4 regions of the Pantoea sp. USHLN298 genome follow, and region 1 is predicted to be linked to each of the others. Evidence: riboswitches for the same ligand, from Rfam matches in the RefSeq annotation. Region 1 holds a riboswitch; each other region holds the start of a gene.
What was found. A riboswitch is a leader RNA that binds a small molecule or an ion and turns the genes downstream of it on or off. The one in region 1 is predicted to bind thiamine pyrophosphate.
Positions count from the first base shown of each region.

Region 2: linked by a shared signal. The riboswitch ahead of thiC (phosphomethylpyrimidine synthase ThiC) and the one ahead of tenA (thiaminase II) in region 1 are both predicted to bind thiamine pyrophosphate.
Region 3: linked by a shared signal. The riboswitch ahead of thiB (thiamine ABC transporter substrate binding subunit) and the one ahead of tenA (thiaminase II) in region 1 are both predicted to bind thiamine pyrophosphate.
Region 4: linked by a shared signal. The riboswitch ahead of thiM (hydroxyethylthiazole kinase) and the one ahead of tenA (thiaminase II) in region 1 are both predicted to bind thiamine pyrophosphate.

Region 1 is NZ_JBBCRO010000005.1:202,026-206,831, reverse strand. It holds gene ascF (PTS cellobiose/arbutin/salicin transporter subunit IIBC) at 1-805, shown strand, start outside; gene WFK59_RS14475 (6-phospho-beta-glucosidase) at 838-2,268, shown strand; TPP riboswitch at 2,375-2,477, shown strand; gene tenA (thiaminase II) at 2,573-3,268, shown strand; gene WFK59_RS14465 (ABC transporter ATP-binding protein) at 3,265-4,011, shown strand; gene WFK59_RS14460 (ABC transporter permease) at 4,008-4,772, shown strand; gene WFK59_RS14455 (ABC transporter substrate-binding protein) at 4,796-4,806, shown strand, end outside.
Region 2 is NZ_JBBCRO010000011.1:6,227-11,032, forward strand. It holds gene hemE (uroporphyrinogen decarboxylase) at 1-777, opposite strand, end outside; gene nudC (NAD(+) diphosphatase) at 818-1,588, opposite strand; gene rsd (sigma D regulator) at 1,678-2,184, shown strand; TPP riboswitch at 2,325-2,425, shown strand; gene thiC (phosphomethylpyrimidine synthase ThiC) at 2,512-4,434, shown strand; gene thiE (thiamine phosphate synthase) at 4,437-4,806, shown strand, end outside.
Region 3 is NZ_JBBCRO010000004.1:153,833-158,638, forward strand. It holds gene sgrR (HTH-type transcriptional regulator SgrR) at 220-1,881, shown strand; TPP riboswitch at 1,917-2,008, shown strand; gene thiB (thiamine ABC transporter substrate binding subunit) at 2,054-3,040, shown strand; gene thiP (thiamine/thiamine pyrophosphate ABC transporter permease ThiP) at 3,016-4,626, shown strand; gene thiQ (thiamine ABC transporter ATP-binding protein ThiQ) at 4,610-4,806, shown strand, end outside.
Region 4 is NZ_JBBCRO010000003.1:177,604-182,409, reverse strand. It holds gene guaD (guanine deaminase) at 1-1,186, shown strand, start outside; TPP riboswitch at 2,094-2,190, shown strand; gene thiM (hydroxyethylthiazole kinase) at 2,225-3,022, shown strand; gene thiD (bifunctional hydroxymethylpyrimidine kinase/phosphomethylpyrimidine kinase) at 3,009-3,809, shown strand; gene WFK59_RS08815 (GntR family transcriptional regulator) at 3,849-4,535, opposite strand; gene WFK59_RS08810 (mannitol dehydrogenase family protein) at 4,636-4,806, opposite strand, start outside.

The DNA.
Region 1 (4,806 bases):
ATATACCTATACGGTGATCCCGGCACTGGTGATGACCTGGATTCTGTCGCACATCGAGCGCGGCGTGGATCGCATTACCCCAGCCGTGACCAAAAACTTCCTCAAGCCAATGCTGATTGTGCTGATTGCCGCCCCAATCGCGATTGTGCTGATTGGGCCGATTGGCATCTGGATCGGTAGCGGCATCTCAGCGCTGGTCTATACCGTTCACGGTTATCTCGGCTGGCTGTCGGTCGCCATCATGGGTGCTATCTGGCCGTTGCTGGTGATGACCGGGATGCACCGGGTTTTTACCCCAACCATCATTCAGACCATTGCAGAAACCGGTAAAGAGGGCATGGTGATGCCGTCAGAAATTGGTGCCAATCTTTCGCTGGGCGGTTCGTCGCTGGCGGTGGCATTCCGGACTAAAAATCGCGAACTGCGCCAGACCGCGCTGGCCGCAGCGGCATCAGCGATCATTGCCGGCATTTCGGAACCGGCACTGTATGGCGTAGCGGTGCGGCTAAAACGTCCGCTGATCGCCTGCTTAATCAGCGGCTTTATCTGTGGTGCGGTGGCCGGGATTGGCGGACTGGCCAGTCATTCAATGGCCTCGCCTGGCCTGTTTACCAGCGTACAATTTTTCGATCCCGCCAACCCTATGTCTATGGTCTGGGTTGCCGCCGTGATGGTGCTGTCGGTGGTACTGTCCTTTGTGCTGACGCTGATTTTAGGTTTCGAGGACATCCCTGAAACCGAACCGTCGCCCGCGCCAGCAGCAACGCCTGCATCCGAGCGCACCAACGCGATTAACGCTAACTAATGGGCCATGCTGACCCGAAACCAGAGGATGTCATGTCTGAATCAAGATTCCCGCAAGGATTTTTATGGGGCGGTGCGTTAGCCGCCAACCAGGCTGAGGGTGGCTATCGTGAAGGCGGAAAGGGCTTAACCACCGTTGATATGATCCCCCACGGCCCGCATCGGATGCCGGTGAAACTCGGGCTGGAGCGGCGTTTCACCCTGCGCGAGGATGAGTTTTACCCCAGCCATGACGCCATTGATTTCTATCATCGCTATGCGGAAGACATCGCGCTGATGGCGGAAATGGGATTCAGCGTATTTCGCACCTCCATCGCCTGGAGCCGGCTCTATCCGAATGGTGATGAACTGACGCCGAATCCGGAGGGGATTGCCTTCTACCGCGCGGTGTTTGAAGAGTGCCGGAAATACAATATCGAACCGCTGGTCACCCTGTGCCACTTTGACGTACCGATGCATCTGGTGACCGAATATGGCTCGTGGCGGAATCGCAAAATGATCGACTTTTTTGCCCGCTATGCCCGCAGCTGTTTCGAGGCCTTTGACGGTCTGGTGAAATACTGGCTGACCTTTAATGAGATCAATATTTTGCTGCACAGCCCGTTCTCCGGGGCCGGACTGGTATTTGAGGCGGATGAAAATCACGACCAGGTGAAGTACCAGGCCGCCCATCATGAACTGGTGGCCAGCGCGCTGGTGACCCGAATCGCCCATGAGATTAACCCGGCGAATCAGGTGGGCTGTATGCTGGCGGGCGGCAATTTCTATCCCTGGTCAAGCAAACCGGAAGATGTCTGGGCGGCACTGGAGAAAGATCGCGAAAACCTGTTCTTCATTGATGTGCAGGCGCGCGGATACTATCCCGCCTATGCGGCGCGGCTATTCCGTGAAAAAGGAGTCAGTCTGGAGATAGCCGACGGCGATGCGGAAATCCTGAAAAACAGCGTCGATTTTGTCTCGTTCAGTTACTACGCCTCGCGTTGCGCGTCGGCGGAGATGAACGAGCTTAACAGCAGCGCCGCCAACGTAGTGAAGTCCCTGACTAATCCCCATCTGACGCGCAGCGAATGGGGCTGGGGCATCGATCCGCTTGGGTTACGCATCACCATGAATATGATGTATGACCGCTACCAGAAGCCGCTGTTCCTGGTGGAAAATGGCCTTGGCGCACGGGATACGATTAACGCTCAGGGTGAGATTGAAGATGATTACCGCATCAGCTATCTGCGTGAGCATATCCGGGCGATGGGCGACGCCATCGCCGATGGCGTGCCGGTGCTCGGCTATACCAGCTGGGGCTGCATCGATCTGGTGGCCGCATCAACCGGCGAAATGAGTAAACGCTACGGGTTTGTCTATGTGGATCGGGACGACCTTGGCCGGGGAACGCTGGCCCGCAGTCGGAAAAAATCGTTCTGGTGGTATAAAAAAGTGATCGCCAGTAACGGTGAAGATCTTGAGTGACAACGTCACTGCCTTAGCCCGCTAAACCGCAGCGGTTTAGCGGGGCCATCGGCTATTGCAGGCCGGCGGCGTGCCGTTGTATTCCGCTGACAATTATCGTATAACAAACGTCTCCGAGGGGTGTCCTGTTATGGGCTGAGATGGTGCAAACCGAACCCTTTGAACCTGATCTGGGTCATGCCAGCGAAGGGACGGGTCGGCAGAGTCTTCTGCAACATCTCCTGCATCATTGCCTGTTCTTCACCGTATGCCCGGATCTCCCTGAGTTAACACTTTTCGTTAACCAATAGTCACTGGAGATCCCATGTCACTTTCACTTTTTGAAACCGGCTTTTATGGCCGCCTGCGACAACAGGCTGGCGATCACTGGCACGCCTATGTCTCTCACGATTTTGTACAGCAGCTCGCTCAGGGCACGCTGCCAGCGGCCGCCTTTCGGCATTATCTCACCCAGGATTATCTGTTCCTGCTGCATTTTGCCCGCGCCTATGGGCTGCTGGTCAGCAAACTGCACGATCCGGTCGCGCTGCGAACCGCAACGGCCTCTCTCAATGCCATCGTCAATGAACTGCCGCTGCATCGGGCTTACTGCCAGCAATGGGGGATCAGCGAAGCCGCGCTGCTCAGTCAGACCGAAGCGGTTGAAACATTCAACTACACCCGCTACGTGCTGGATGTCGGCCACAGTGGAGATGCGCTGGAGCTGCTGACCGTGCTGATGCCGTGCGTTGCAGGCTATGCCGAAATCGGCCTGAGGCTGTTACAGGCTCCCGCCACGCTGTCCGACGGTAATCCTTATGCCGCCTGGATAGAGAATTATGGCGATGCCGATTATCTGGCGGGCGTCAGAGCCTCACTGGCACTGTTCGAAACGCTGGCCCGGCAGCGCGCCGGCGCAGCGCGTTTTGAACGGCTGGCAACCCTCTTCACCACCGCCACCCAACTGGAATCCGCCTTCTGGCAGATGGGGCTCAATCATCAATCCCCTTTGTCACCATGAGCGACTCAGGAGCATTACTGCCGCCCGGCATCTCAATCCGTGACCTTTGCGTCGATTTTGCCGCGCATCGGCTGTTTGACCGGCTCAGTCTGGAGATTCTCCCGGCAAGTTTCACTGCCCTGCTCGGTGCCAGCGGTATCGGAAAGAGTACCTTAATGCGCGTCATCGCTGGCCTGACGCCGCCGACATCCGGAGTGATTAGCGGCAGTGATGGCCTGCCGCTGGCTGGCCGGATCGCCTGGATGGGCCAGCAAGATTTGCTCTATCCGTGGCTGAGCGTTGAGCAAAATGTCTGCCTTGCCAGCCGTCTGAAGGGTGAAAAACCGGACCGCCTCTGGGCGCAACATCTGCTGAAGCGGGTGGGTCTGCATCGTCACGCAACGGCGCGGCCCGCGACGCTCTCCGGCGGGATGCGGCAACGGGCTGCGCTGGCCCGCACGCTGTATGCGCGCAAACCGATCGTCCTGATGGATGAGCCTTTTTCCGCACTTGATGCCCTGACCCGCCATCAGATTCAGACACTGGCGGCGGAGGTGCTGGCACATCATACCGTTTTGCTGATCACCCATGATGCGGCGGAAGCCTGTCGGCTGAGCCATCAGATGCTGATACTCAGCGCCTCCGGTCTGGAATCCTGTCAGCCGTTGCCGGGCCAGCCGCCGCGCGCGCCGAACGATATCGGCGTCATAGAGAGTCAGGCAGCCCTACTGCAAAAACTGTCACTGTCAGAGGTGGCCGGATGAAACAGCTTAACGGTTTAGCCAGAATGTGGCGCGGCATCACCCTGTTTAGTGGACTGATTGCGCTGTGGTGGCTGATCACCCTGACGTCGATTCCGGCGTTTCTGCTGCCTTCGCCCGTTGCGGTGGCACAGGCGTTATGGGCGAACAAAGCCTGGCTCGGCTATCACAGCCTGATTACCCTCACCGAGATCCTCTGCGGGATGATCACCGGCGTCGCGCTCGGCGCTCTGCTGGCGCTGGGCATGACGTTTTCGCCGCGTCTGCAACGCTGGATGATGCCGCTGGTCCTCACCAGCCAGGCGATTCCGGTGTTTGCGCTGGCTCCGCTGCTGGTGCTGTGGTTTGGCTTTGGCATGAGCGCCAAAGTGGCAATGGCGGTGCTGGTGATTTTCTTTCCGGTAACTTCGGCCTTTTATGATGGTCTGCGGCGCGTGCCAACCGGCTATCTGGATCTGGCGCAGACGCTGGGCGCATCACGCGCATCGCAACTGCGTCACGTCCGGCTGTTAGCTGCGTTGCCTGCCTTAGCCACCGGATTACGAATGGCGGCGGCGGTGGCGCCGATTGGCGCGATCATTGGCGAATGGGTGGGTTCGGCAGAAGGTCTGGGCTATGTGATGCTGAACGCCAATGCCCGGATGCAGAGCGATATCTGTTTTGCTGCGCTGTTTATTCTGGTGCTGATGACGCTGGCGCTATGGCTGGCCGTCGATGCCCTGCTTCACCGCCTGATCGACTGGGCTCCTGAGAGTGCCTCATGACCTCTAATCTGCGAGATAAACCAATGCTAAAACC
Region 2 (4,806 bases), on a different contig from region 1:
CATCGCTTCCAGCCACTGACCGCCCCCTTTGGTAAACAGGGTAATCGGCACGCGTCGGCCGTCATTTTCACGCAGCACGTTGTCGACGATTTTGTGCATGTAGTGCAGCGAGAACTCACGGTAATCGCGGCCGGTCAGTACGCCGCCCCAGGTATCAAATACCATCACCGACTGGGCGCCAGCACGAATCTGGGCGTTGAGATAGAGGATGACGCTGTCCGCCAGTTTATCCAGCATTGCATGCAGTGTGGCCGGATCGGCATACATCATCTTTTTGATTTTGGTAAACGCCTTACTGCTGCCGCCTTCCACCATGTAGGTCGCCAGCGTCCACGGGCTGCCGGTAAAACCGATCAGCGGCAGGTCACCGTTCAGGCTTTTACGGATGGTACGCACCGCGTTCATCACGTAGCCCAGCTCCATTTCCGGATCGGGCACCGGCAAGCGCTCGACATCAGCCCGACAGGTAATCGGATTGGAGAAGCGTGGACCTTCGCCAGTTTCGAAATAGAGGCCCAGCCCCATCGCATCCGGGATGGTCAGGATGTCACTGAAGAGGATGGCCGCATCCAGCGGATAACGGCGCAGCGGCTGCAGCGTCACCTCACAGGCCAGCTCGGCATTTTTACACAGCGACATAAAATCACCGGCTTCGGCGCGCGTCGCTTTGTATTCCGGCAAATAGCGTCCGGCCTGGCGCATCATCCACACCGGCGTCACATCAACTGGCTGACGCAACAGGGCACGCAAATAACGGTCGTTCTTCAGTTCACTCATCTTATTACTCTCTCAATTTCAGGCGTGTAGTGTAGCACTTTCACGCTCCGGCGCGGCACAGGGCGACGGTATCTTCAATCAGGCGACGCGCCACGGTGCCCGGTGGCGGCAGCAAAGGTAAGGCATCAAAACGGAACCAGGCGGCATCTAACAGCTCTTTGCCGTCATGTTGCAGATCGCCGCTGTCAAACTCCGCCATAAAGGCCGTCATCAGCGACTGCGGGAAGGGCCACGGCTGAGAGGTGACATAGCGCACGTTTTTAACGCGGATGTTGCTCTCTTCCATCACTTCCCGCGCCACCGCCTGCTCCAGCGTCTCGCCCACTTCGACGAAACCGGCCAGCACGGTATAGACCTTATTGCGGTGGCGGGCATGATTAGCCAGCAGGATCTGGTCGCCACGGCGGATCGCTACGATGATGCAGGGCGCAATCTGTGGATAATATCGCTCGCGACAATGGCTGCACAGGCAGGCAAATTCATGTTTACTGTGGTGCATTTCGTGGCCGCAGTAGCCGCACCAGCGATGCGAACGGTAGAACTCCGCCAGCTGCACGCCGCGACCTGCCAGCTGAAACAGCCCGACATCCAGATCGATCAGTTGCCGCACCGAGAACATGCTTTCTGAACGCGGCTCGCAAATCAGCCAGACATTTTCCCCCTGCCACTCGCCAATCAGTCGGGCTTTCGTGCCAGTCAGACCGAAATTTTCGGCGCTTCCGTGGGGTAAATCACCTTGTGGCAACCAAAGTTTCTGCTCGTGGCTGACAATCCACCATCCAGCGTCTACGCTTGAGATTTCGCATTGCATTTATTTCGTCATCCTTAGCGTCAACTCGCACGCTGAAGTCCTGATGTTAAGTGTGTAGATAAACAACTATAACTCACATGGAGTTAGATATGCTTAACCAGTTAGACGTCCTGGCCGAACGCGTAGGTGGCAGTAACGAACTGGTCGATTCGTGGCTGGAAGCCCGTCGCCAGCTGTTAGTGACCTATTACCATCTGGTCGGCCTGAAACCGAAAAAAGAAGCTCTGACCCGCCTCGATGAGCAGGCGCTGGATAACTTCTGTCATGGCCTGGTCGATTATCTCTCCGCCGGTCACTTTAGTATTTATGAGCGCATCATCAGCGAGATGAGCGGTGACAGCCCGATGATCGCAGCGGCCCAGGTTTACCCGCCGCTGGAAGCCAACACCGAGCGCCTGATGCAACTGTACGATGGCCATTTGCAGCAGGCGATCGATGACGATAACTGCATGACGTTCCAGCAGGCGTTGTCTGAAGTTGGTGAAGTGCTGGAAGCGCGCTTCACGCTGGAAGACAAGCTGATCCAGCTGGCATGGGACAACCATCTGGCCCCCCCGCCGGTAGCCAATGACAGCCAGATGGCTCGTCCGGCGTAACGTTAATCACCGGTAAAGGGGTTGTGATTCTGTTACAGCCCTTTTATGCTGAAAGGGTTCTGGCGGCTCAGGCCTGATGAACCTTTTTTCTGTTTAAAAGTTATCGTTTTAAGCCGGTGCCTATCGGCGCAGCGTAAAACGTCTTCTTGTCGGAGTGCCCAATTGGGCTGAGACCGTTAATTCGGGATCCGCGGAACCTGATCAGGTTAGAACCTGCGAAGGGAACAAGAGTAAATATTGCCAGTACGCCAGTGTCTTGCGCTGCCCGTGCTGTTACTCCTGCCGAACTCCGGACAAGCATCATTCCCACTCAACTGGAAGATTGCTATGTCTGACTCAAAAATGACCCGTCGTGAACAGCGTGCCCAGGCCCAGGAATTTATCGATTCACTGCAAGGCGGCAACGCGTTCCCCCGTTCTGAACGTATCTGGATCACCGGCAGCCGGGAGGATATTCGTGTGCCAATGCGCGAAATCAGGCTCAGCCCGACCCACATCGGTGGCAGCCAGGATCAGCCGCGCTATGAGCCGAATGATGCGGTGCCGGTCTATGATACCGCCGGCCCCTATGGCGATCCCGCCGCGCAGATCGATCTGCATCGCGGACTGACGAAACTGCGTGCCGGCTGGATCGAAGAACGTCATGACAGCCAGCCACTGCCGCAGCGCAGTTCAGGCTATACCCAGCAGCGTCTGGCGGATGAAAGCCTCGATCATCTGCGTTTTAACGCGCTGCCTGTGCCGCGCCGCGCCCTTACCGGCCGTTGCGTCACACAGATGCATTATGCGCGTCAGGGCATCGTTACGCCGGAAATGGAGTTTATCGCCCTGCGAGAGAATATGGGCCGTGAGCGAATCCGCGACCAGATTTTGCTGCAACAGCATCCCGGCCATAGTTTTGGCGCGCAACTGCCGGATAACATCACGCCCGAATTTGTCCGTCAGGAAGTGGCCGCGGGTCGGGCCATTATCCCCGCCAACATTAACCATCCTGAATCGGAACCGATGATTATCGGCCGTCACTTTCTGGTCAAGGTAAATGCCAACATCGGCAATTCAGCGGTCAGCTCATCGATTGAGGAGGAGGTCGAAAAGCTGGTCTGGTCAACGCGCTGGGGCGCCGATACGGTAATGGATCTCTCTACCGGCCGGAATATTCATGAAACGCGCGAGTGGATTTTGCGAAACAGCCCGGTGCCGATCGGCACAGTGCCGATTTATCAGGCGCTGGAAAAAGTGAACGGCGTGGCCGAAGCGCTTAACTGGGCGGTGTTCCGCGATACGCTGCTTGAACAGGCGGAACAAGGGGTTGATTACTTCACCATCCATGCTGGCGTGCTGCTGCGCTATGTGCCGATGACGGCAAAACGGCTGACCGGTATTGTCTCGCGCGGCGGATCGATCATGGCGAAATGGTGTCTGTCGCATCATCAGGAGAGCTTTCTCTATCAGCATTTCCGCGAAATCTGTGAAATCTGTGCCGCCTACGATGTCTCACTGTCGCTGGGAGATGGTTTACGCCCAGGCTCGATTCAGGATGCGAATGACGAAGCGCAATTTGCCGAACTGCGTACGCTGGGAGAGCTGACAAAGATCGCCTGGGAGTATGATGTGCAGGTGATGATTGAAGGCCCCGGCCACGTCCCGATGCATATGATCCGCCGAAACATGACGGAGCAGCTCGACCATTGCCATGAAGCGCCCTTCTATACGCTTGGGCCGCTCACTACTGACATTGCGCCCGGCTATGACCACATTACATCAGGTATCGGTGCCGCCATGATTGGCTGGTTTGGCTGCGCCATGCTCTGTTATGTCACCCCCAAAGAGCATCTTGGGCTGCCAAATAAAGAGGATGTGAAGCAGGGATTGATCACCTACAAGATTGCCGCTCATGCCGCCGATCTCGCCAAAGGCCATCCGGGTGCGCAGATCCGCGATAACGCGATGTCAAAAGCGCGCTTTGAATTTCGCTGGGAAGATCAGTTTAATCTGGCGCTCGATCCCCATACCGCGCGCGCCATGCATGATGAAACCCTGCCGCAGGAGTCAGGCAAGGTGGCGCATTTCTGTTCAATGTGCGGCCCAAAGTTCTGCTCAATGAAAATATCGCAGGAGGTGCGGGATTTTGCCGCACGCCAGCAAGCCAGCGCTGAGCCGATTGAGGTGGGTATGGCTCAGATGTCTGAACAATTTCGCCGCCGCGGTGGTGAGCTTTACCACCCCGCCGATGCCATGAAGGAGGAGTAACAATGACTGCATTTCCTGCTACCGCGCCGCGCCTTGGGCTTTATCCGGTAGTCGATAGCGTTGACTGGATCGAACGCCTGCTGGACGCGGGCGTCCGTACTCTGCAACTGCGCATCAAAGACCAGCCGGACGAGGCCGCCGAAGCCGCTGTCGCCCAGGCGATTGCGCTGGGCAAACGCTACGATGCGCGCCTGTTTATCAATGACTACTGGCGGCTGGCGATTAAACATCACGCCTACGGTGTGCATCTGGGCCAGGAAGATCTGGAGGTGGCAGACCTGGCGCAGATCCACCAGGCCGGACTACGGCTCGGTATTTCTACCCATGATGATGCCGAACTGGATCGTGCTCTGGCTATTCAGCCCTCTTATA
Region 3 (4,806 bases), on a different contig from region 1:
AAGAAGGGTAGACGATACCGTGCAGCATGAAAAAAGCCAGCAGAGATCATCTGCTGGCGGTGTAAATGCACCCTACTCAGAAAAGCATCCCGCTGAACAGCGGCATGAGGGTCGAACGCCATTCATTGCTGAATGCCTCCCGCTCTTCCCATAAGGGAAAGTTTGCTCTTAAAATAGGGCAAGAAAAACAGAGCGCTTTTCAGCAGGAGTTCCTCTTTTATGTCCTCATCTCGTCTGAAGCAGCAGTTTATTCGCCTGTGGCAAAGCTGTCAGGGTCAGACGCAGGAGATCACCCTCAGTGAACTGGCTGACCTGCTGCACTGCTCGCGTCGTCATATGCGTAATTTACTCAACCGGATGCAGGCTGCCGGCTGGTTGATCTGGCAGGCTGAGGCCGGACGCGGTAAGCGCTCGCAGCTCACTTTTTGCTACACCGGCCTGGCGCTACAGCAGCAGCGGGCGGAGGATCTGCTGGAGCAGGATCGCATCGATCAGCTGGTGCAGCTGGTCGGCGATAAAAATCAGGTCAGGCAGATGATTGGCGCCCACCTTGGCCGCAGCTTCCGCCAGGGCAAACACATTCTGCGGGTGCTTTACTACCGTCCGCTGCTTAATCTTCAACCCGGCTCCGCCCTGCGCCGCTCCGAAACCCATATTGCCCGCCAGATTTTCAACGGCCTGACGCGCATAAATGAGGAAAACGGGGAAATCGAGGCTGATATCGCCCACCACTGGCAGCAAACCTCCCCGCTACACTGGCGCTTCTTTCTGCGTCCGGCGATTCGCTTTCATCATGGTCGCGAGCTGGAGATGGCCGACGTGATCGATTCGCTGGAACGTCAGCGCCAGCAGCCGCTGTTTTCCCACATTCAGCAGATCGACTCGCCCGCGCCCTGGACGCTGGATATCACCTTAAACCAGCCCGACGACTGGTTACCCTGGTTGCTGGCCAGCGTCAGCGCCATGATCCTGCCGCGCGAGTGGCCGACGCTGCGCGACTTTGCCCGCCAGCCGATTGGCACCGGCCCGTACAGCGTGATCCGCAATCAGGAAAGCCAGCTGAAGATTGAAGCCTTTGATGATTACTTCGGCTTTCGCGCCCTGATTGATGACGTCTCTATCTGGGTCTTGCCGGATATCAGCGACGAACTGGTCTATGCGGGCGTACGTCTGCAGGGCGACGGCGCAGATGAGGTGCAGGAAGAGAGCCGCCTCGAAGAGGGTTGCTACTATTTGCTGTTCGATCAGCGCTCAGAGAAGGGCCGCGACGAGGCGATACGGCGCTGGGTCAGCTATCTGTTTAACCCTATCGCCCTGCTCAATCATGCTGGCGTGGGTTATCAGCGCTACTGGTTTCCAGCCTATGGCCTGCTGCCGCGCTGGCATCACCGGCGCGATCTGACGCCGGTAGAAAAGCCGCCCGGCCTGACCCATCTGACGCTGACCTGGTATAGCCAGCACGTCGAGCACGAAGGGATCGCCAATGCATTGCGTCCGCTGCTGGCGCAGCACGGCGTCACGCTGGAGACCCGCGAGATCAGCTACGAAAGCTGGTATCAGGGTGAAGCGGAAAGTGACATCTGGCTCGGCAGCGTGAACTTTACCCTGCCGCTGAATTATTCACTGTTTGCGCAGCTGTATGAGATCCCGCTGCTGCATCACTGCCTGCCGATTGACTGGCAGGCTGATGCCGCCCGCTGGCGCGAAAAGGCGCTGCCGCTGGCGGAATGGAGTAAGCGGTTAGTGGAAGACGCCGGGCTGCATCCACTGTTTCATCACTGGCTGCTGCTGGAAGGTCAGCGCAGTATGCGCGGCGTACGGATGAATACGCTGGGCTGGTTCGATTTTAAATCGGCCTGGTTTGCGCCGCCCGCGCTGTAACGCTTTCGCGCTACGGCTGAAATGACTAGAATGTGACGTTCTCAACGGGGTGCCGCGTGCGGCTGAGAAAGACCCGTCGAACCTGATTCGGTTAATACCGACGTAGGGATTTGAGAGACCTGCTGCTCAGATCCTTTGCGACTCATCCCCTATTCTCCCGAAGGAGCGCAAAGTGTTAAACAAAGTTCTGCCACTGCTGCTGTTACTCTCCACGCCGGTCCTGGCGGCTAAACCGGTGCTCACGGTCTACACCTACGACTCCTTCTCCGCTGACTGGGGCCCAGGCCCGGCGATTAAAAAAGCCTTTGAAGCGCAGTGCGACTGCGAACTGAAATTTGTCACGCTGGAAGATGGCGTATCGCTGCTGAATCGCGTGCGGATGGAAGGCAAAAACAGCAAAGCCGATGTGGTACTGGGACTGGATAACAACCTGCTGCAGGCGGCGCAAAAAACCGGCCTGTTCGCCGCCAGTCAGGTCGATACCGCGCAACTAACGCTACCGGGCGGCTGGCACGACAGCACCTTTATCCCGTTTGACTACGGCTATTTCGCCTTCGTCTATGACAAAACCCGCCTGAAAAATCCGCCGAAAAGCCTGAAAGAGCTGGTAGAGAGCCCGGAAAAATGGCGGGTGATCTACGAAGATCCGCGCACCAGTACACCGGGGTTAGGTCTGCTGCTGTGGATGCAAAAAGTCTATGGCGATCAGGCACCGCAGGCGTGGCAAAAGCTGGCGCAGAAAACCGTGACCGTCACCAAGGGCTGGAGTGAAGCCTACGGCCTGTTCCTGAAAGGGGAAGGCGATCTGGTGCTGAGCTATACCACCTCGCCGGCTTACCACCTCATCGAAGAGAAAAAAGAGAACTACGCCGCCGCGCCGTTTGCCGAAGGTCACTATCTGCAGGTTGAGGTCGCCGCACAGTTAGCCAGCAGCAAACAGCCGAAACTGGCGCAGCAGTTCATGCAATTTATGGTGTCGCCTGCGTTCCAGAACACCATCCCGACCGGCAACTGGATGTATCCGGTGATCAACACCACCCTGCCGGCCGGATTTTCGACACTGAAGGTGCCCACCACCGCGCTGCAATACTCGCCGGAAGAGGTTGCCAGCCAGCGTTCAGGCTGGATTAGCCAGTGGCAACGCGCCGTCAGCCGCTGATGCCGCGCTGGCTGATTCCTGGTTCGCTCGCCACGCTGCTGTTAATCAGCGTGGCGCTGTTCGCCTTTGGCTCACTGTGGAATGCCGCGCCGGTCACCGACTGGCGCAGCGTGCTGCAGGACGCGTATCTGCATCACGTTATCGCCTTCTCCTTTGGTCAGGCGCTGCTCTCTGCCCTGCTGTCGCTGCTGCCCGCCCTGCCGCTGGCCCGCGCCCTTTATCGACGCCGCTTTCCCGGCCGCCAGTTATTGCTGCGCCTGTGCGCCATGACGCTGGTGCTGCCGGTGCTGGTGGCGGTGTTCGGCTTGCTGACGGTCTATGGTCGCGTCGGCTGGCTGGCGCAGATTTGTCAGCTGATCGGCATCGATTATCGCTTCTCGCCCTATGGGTTGCAGGGCATTTTGCTGGCACACGTCTTTTTTAACCTGCCGCTGGCGACGCGCCTGATGCTGCAGGCGCTGGAAAGTATTCCGGCGGAACAGCGCCAGCTGGCGGCGCAGCTTGATCTGCGCGGCTGGCACCACTTTCGCTTGCTGGAGTGGCCGTGGCTGCGTCGTCAGCTGCTGCCGACCGGCGCGCTGATCTTTATGCTCTGCTTCGCCAGCTTCGCCACCGTGCTTTCGCTGGGCGGCGGGCCGCAGGCCACCACCATTGAACTGGCGATCTTCCAGGCGCTCAGTTACGACTACGATCCCGGACGGGCCGCCCTGCTGGCGCTGATCCAGCTCGGCTGCTGTCTGACGCTGGTGCTGCTTAGCCAGCGTTTCAGCAAGGCGATTCCCGTCGGCACCAGCCAGCTGCACGGCTGGCGCGATCCGCAGGATTCGCGCCTGGCGCAGCTGACCGATGGCCTGCTGATTGTGCTGGCGTTACTGCTGCTGTTGCCGCCGCTGGCGGCAGTGGTGGTGGATGGTTTGCACGGCGGGTTGCGCGGCGCGCTGGCCCAGCCAGCACTGTGGCAGGCGACGCTGACCTCGTTGCGTATTGCGCTGGGTGCCGGTCTGCTCTGTGTCACACTGACGCTGATGCTGCTGTGGAGCAGTCGCGAGTTGCGCCTGCGCCAGCATCCGGTCGCGGCGCAGCTGATCGACACCAGCGGTATGCTGATTCTGGCCATGCCCGGGATCGTGCTGGCGACCGGTTTCTTTTTGCTGTTTAACGCCACCGTCGGCCTGCCGGACTCGGCGGATGGGCTGGTGATCTTCACCAATGCGCTGATCGCCATTCCCTATGCGCTGAAAGTGCTGGAAAACCCGATGCGTGACGTCGCCGGGCGCTACGGCAGACTCTGCGAATCACTGGATATCCACGGCTGGAATCGGCTGCGACTGATTGAACTGCGGGCGCTGAAGCGTCCGCTGGCGCAGGCGCTGGCGTTTGCCTGCGTGCTGTCGATTGGTGATTTTGGTGTCGTGGCGCTGTTTGGTAACGCCGACTTCCGCACGCTGCCGTTCTACCTTTATCAACAGATCGGTGCCTATCGCGGTGCCGATGGCGCAGTGACCGCCCTGCTGCTGCTGTTACTCTGTTTGTTACTGTTCACCCTGATGGAAAAATTACCGGGCCGCCATGCTGACTCTGAATAACCTTACCTACCTTTATCAGCATCTGCCGATGCGCTTCAGCCTGCACGCCGGGCGCGGCGAGCGTCTGGCGATCCTCGGCCCAAGCGGGGCGGGAAAAAGCACGTTGCTCAGTCTGATCGCCGGATTTCTGCCGATTCGTCAGGGCACGCTGCTGATTGATGGTCAGGACCACAGCCACAG
Region 4 (4,806 bases), on a different contig from region 1:
ATCAGGTGACTATATATCGTTGAAAGATCAGCCTGTTGATAATACCGTCGATTACAGCGGCAAAATTATTACTGCTGGATTTGTCGATACTCACGTTCATTATCCTCAGATCACGATGATCAGTGAATATGGTGAACAGCTGATTGGCTGGCTTAATACTTATACTTTTCCAACAGAGATAAAATATAAAAACCATCACTATGCTTCACAGGAAGCAGCAGAATTTCTTGACCAGTTGATCAACAACGGGACGACCACTGCGCTGGTATTTGCGACCAGTTCACCGGTATCAGTCGATGCTTTTTTTGAGCAGGCGTTAAAACGCAATATGCGCATGATTAGCGGCAAGGTATTGATGGATCGAAACGCACCTGCAGAATTGCTGGATACGCCGCAGTCAGCCTATGAAGAGAGCAAATTGCTGATTGAGAAATGGCAGCACAAAGGACGGCTGGATTATGCGGTCACACCTCGCTTTGCGCCGACATCAACGGATCAGGAGTTGGCAGTCGCAGGAAGATTGCTTAAAGAATATCCCGATGTTTATCTGCATACCCATTTAGCTGAAAACAACCAGGAAGTCGAATGGGTAAAACAGCTATTCCCGCAAAGTCGCAGCTACCTGGATGTTTATGATAAACATGGGCTGGTAACCAAAAAATCGATTTTTGCCCACTCGATCCATCTCAACGATGATGACTTCAGGGTGCTGTCAGAGAAGAACGCTAATATTGCTTTTTGTCCTACTTCAAATCTTTTTTTGGGCAGCGGGCTCTTTAACCTGGATAAATCAAGAGAATATCATATTCCTGTGGGCCTCGGGACGGACGTAGGTGCCGGTACCAGTTTATCTGTTATTCAGACAATGGATGAGGCTTATAAAGTCACACAAATGCGGAAAGCGTTTACTGATAAGCCAGAAGAAGTGCACTCTCTCACGCCGAGGGAAAATCTCTATCTGGCTACGCTTGGCGGTGCTACGGTGCTGTCCCTCCAGGATAAAATAGGCAGTCTGACGCCTGGCAAAGAAGCCGATTTTGTGGTGCTCGACCCTCTGGCCGGTCCGATTCTGTCTGAGCGTAACAAGCAGGCGAAAAATATCGACGAAATTCTGTTTGGTATGGAGATGCTGGGTGATGATCGCATCGTTGCGCATACATATGTGATGGGAAAGAAAATGAAATAATCTGACATTTCGTGACGAGTAGAAAGACGGAGAATGCCCGAAGCGTTTTTATCTGAGAGCGGTGTTAACAGGCAGTAAGCCGACGCAATATATAAATTATAAGTCCTGCTCAAAGGCGCTCTCCGTCTGTTTCTAAACCGATTTGACAGGCTTAAAGGCAATGTTCCTGTCACAAGCCGCCCGATTTACACTAACGGCACAAGAATCAATAGTTCAGGCGGTAGTACGCTTGTCACAGAGAATCGTCAATCACCATAAATTCCCGCATCAATGGGTGGTCCAGGCTCTTTGCCTGGCTAAAGGATGATTGTCTGCGCGTGAGCAAAGATAACGGGTTTTATAGCCACACCTGGCAGAGAAATGCTTAGTGGCGACTAATTGAATTAAAGCCTGACAGTGTGATTTCACCTCAGCCCGCGGCGCGGCTGCCGATCGCTGATATCGCGATAATAGACACGATGAATCATTTCGCCGCAGCCCGAACAGCGGACGGAAATATAAGTGGAATATAGTCTCTGCCGTTTGGCGCAGTGGCACCGTTACGTTCGATATTAATTTCCTGCCATCAATGGCGGTGAAGAATAAACGATGATAATCGCATCATACATCCTGAATAGTATGAATTTCCGCTTCAACAGTCGCTCAACTCACTGAAAGTAGGTGTTTTTTTTGCGATGCTGTGCTCAGGCTAATTCTTATGGCGTGATGCAGCTTATCAATGGAAATAACATCCCCGCAGGGCGCTAATATTACCTACCTAAAAAAAGGTGTATTTATAGCCCGCAGCATTAAGCCTGTTTTTGCCGTCACAGGAATTGATCGGGATCCTACGAAGAGTTACCGGCGCGAGGATTGATCGCGCGGGGTGTCTTGCTTTCGCTGCGGCGGCTCCTTATGCTGCAGGCTGTAACATGACTCGGGGTGCCCTTCCACGTGAAGGCTGAGAAATACCCGTTGAACCTGAACTGGATAATGCCAGCGTAGGGAAGTCTGATGCCTGACCGCATTCGCCTTCTTGTTCGCCGGTTGGGAGCTATGATGAATCATCAATCTCAACACCTTTCTGCTGCGCAATTCGCGCCCATTCTGCACCGCTTCCGTCGCCAGTCACCGCTGGTGCACTGCATGACCAATGACGTGGTTCAAAACTTTACCGCCAATGTGCTGCTGGCGCTCAACGCTTCGCCAGCGATGGTGATTGATGCAGAGGAGGCCGCGCAGTTCAGCGGGTTTGCCGATGCCTTGTTAATTAATGTCGGGACGCTGACCGCTGAGCGCCAGCAGGCGATGCAGGCGGCGATCACGGCTGCCCGTCAGGCCGGCACGCCCTGGACGCTGGACCCGGTGGCCGTTGGAGCACTGACGCTGCGCACGACTTTCTGTCAGCAGCTGCTGACCGAGCAACCGGCGGTGATCCGGGGCAATGCCTCAGAGATTCTGGCGCTGGCGCAGCAGGCCAGCGGCGGACGCGGAGTAGACAGCCTGCATCAGGCGGATGTGGCGCTGGAGGCGGCCCGGCAACTGGCCCGTGACTATCAGACGCTGGTGATCGTGACCGGCGAAGTGGACTACGCTACCGACGGTCTGCGGACTTTTGCCATTCACGGCGGCAGCCCGCTGATGACGCGGGTGGTCGGCACCGGCTGCGCGTTGTCGGCGGTGGTGGCTGCCTTTAGCAGTCTGACCGGTGACCGGCTGCTCAACGTGGCGACGGCCTGTCAGGTGATGGCACGCGCCGGTGAGCAGGCAGCGGCAGGCTCGACCGGTCCCGGCAGTTTTGCCACGGCGTTTCTTGATGCGCTCTGGACGCTGGAGGTGAACCATGAAGCGCATTAATGCCCTGACTATCGCCGGTACCGATCCCAGCGGCGGAGCGGGGATTCAGGCCGATCTGAAAACCTTTTCGGCGCTGGGCGCGTACGGCACCAGCGTGATCACCGCGCTGGTGGCGCAGAATACCCGAGGCGTCCAGTCGGTCTACCGCATCGATCCTGACTTTGTCGCCGCTCAGCTCGATTCAGTGCTGGATGATGTGCGTATCGACAGCGCGAAAATCGGCATGTTATCGGAAACCGCGATAGTAGAACGGGTCGCGGCACGGCTGAAGCGCGCTGAAATTCCCTTTGTGGTACTGGATACGGTGATGGTGGCGAAAAGCGGCGATGCGCTGCTCTCGCCGGATGCAATTGCCAGCGTGCGCGAACTGTTACTGCCTCAGGTGTCGCTGATCACGCCGAATCTGCCGGAGGCGGCGGCGTTGCTGGGATGTGCCGTAGCGCAGAATGAAGCGCAGATGCGGACGCAGGGCGAGGCGTTACTGGCAGCGGGATGTCAGGCGGTATTGATGAAAGGCGGACATCTTACGGCTGACGACAGTCCGGACTGGCTGCTGACGCCTTCGGATCAGCTGCGGTTCAGCACGCCGCGCGTCAATACCCGGCATACCCACGGCACCGGTTGTACGCTGTCAGCAGCGCTGGCGGCATTGCGTCCCCGCTATGCGAACTGGGCAGATACGGTGGCTGAGGCCAAAGCCTGGTTGCAGCAGGCGCTGTTGCAGGCAGATTCACTGGAGGTCGGGCAGGGGATTGGGCCGGTACACCACTTTCATCAATGGTGGTAACAGCGTTGCGTCGTCCCTGAACAGGGCGACGCAGCGGTATCAGGGGGCTTCAAACCATGCGCTGTTGCGCTCGGCTATAGGGGTAATCGAGAAGATCATCTCCTGCAGATGGCGGCGCATCGCCGCTTCGGCAGCGTCAGGGTCGTGCTGTTTTAACGCCGCGAAAATCTCCTCATGCTGCTCAATCAGGCTTTCCGGCGGGGAAACTTCACTCAGCGTCAGAAAACGCACCCGGTCCATCGCCGCTTTGATGTTCTCGACCGTTTCCCACGCCAGCTTACAATCAATACTTTCGGCAATCAGCCGGTGAAACTCATCATCCAGGCTGAGAAACGCCTGGCTGTCATGCCGCTCAGCGGCCATACGTTGCAGTTGCAGGTTGTGCGCCAGCACCATCAGCGCCGGTTCGCCAATCTCCAGCGCGGCACGACGCACCACCGACACTTCCACCGCTTCACGGATAAAGCGACCATCCGCCACCCGTTTGGCAGAGATTTTACGCACAAAGGTGCCGCGCTGCGGCAATACCTGTACCAGCCCGGCCTCGGCCAGTTTGATGAACGCTTCCCGCACCGGCTGGCGAGAGACGTTAAAACGCGCAGAGACCTCTTTTTCCGACAGCAGCGAACCAGGCTGAATCGCACAGGTCACGATATCTTTGCGCAGAAACCGGTAAATCTGCTGATTCACCGGTTCGCTGGTGGTAATGGTATAAGCGATCGACATGCAGCAATATCCATATTACGGCTGGCTGATGCCAGCCCGATGGGAAAGAGTCAGTCTAATCAGCACGCTGCGTCTGCGCCAGTGCTTTGTCACCAGGCGGTTATGCCTGGCTCATGCACTGTTGTACCGTCGCCCGCGCGCCCTGAGTCGTCAGCTGCTGATAATAGGCGGTCAGTCGGGCAACCAGATCGGCGTTTTGAGCCAGATCGTCGCCAAATATTTCGCGCAGACCCAATAGCGCACGCACACGCGGCGCGCCTTCTTCGCTGCT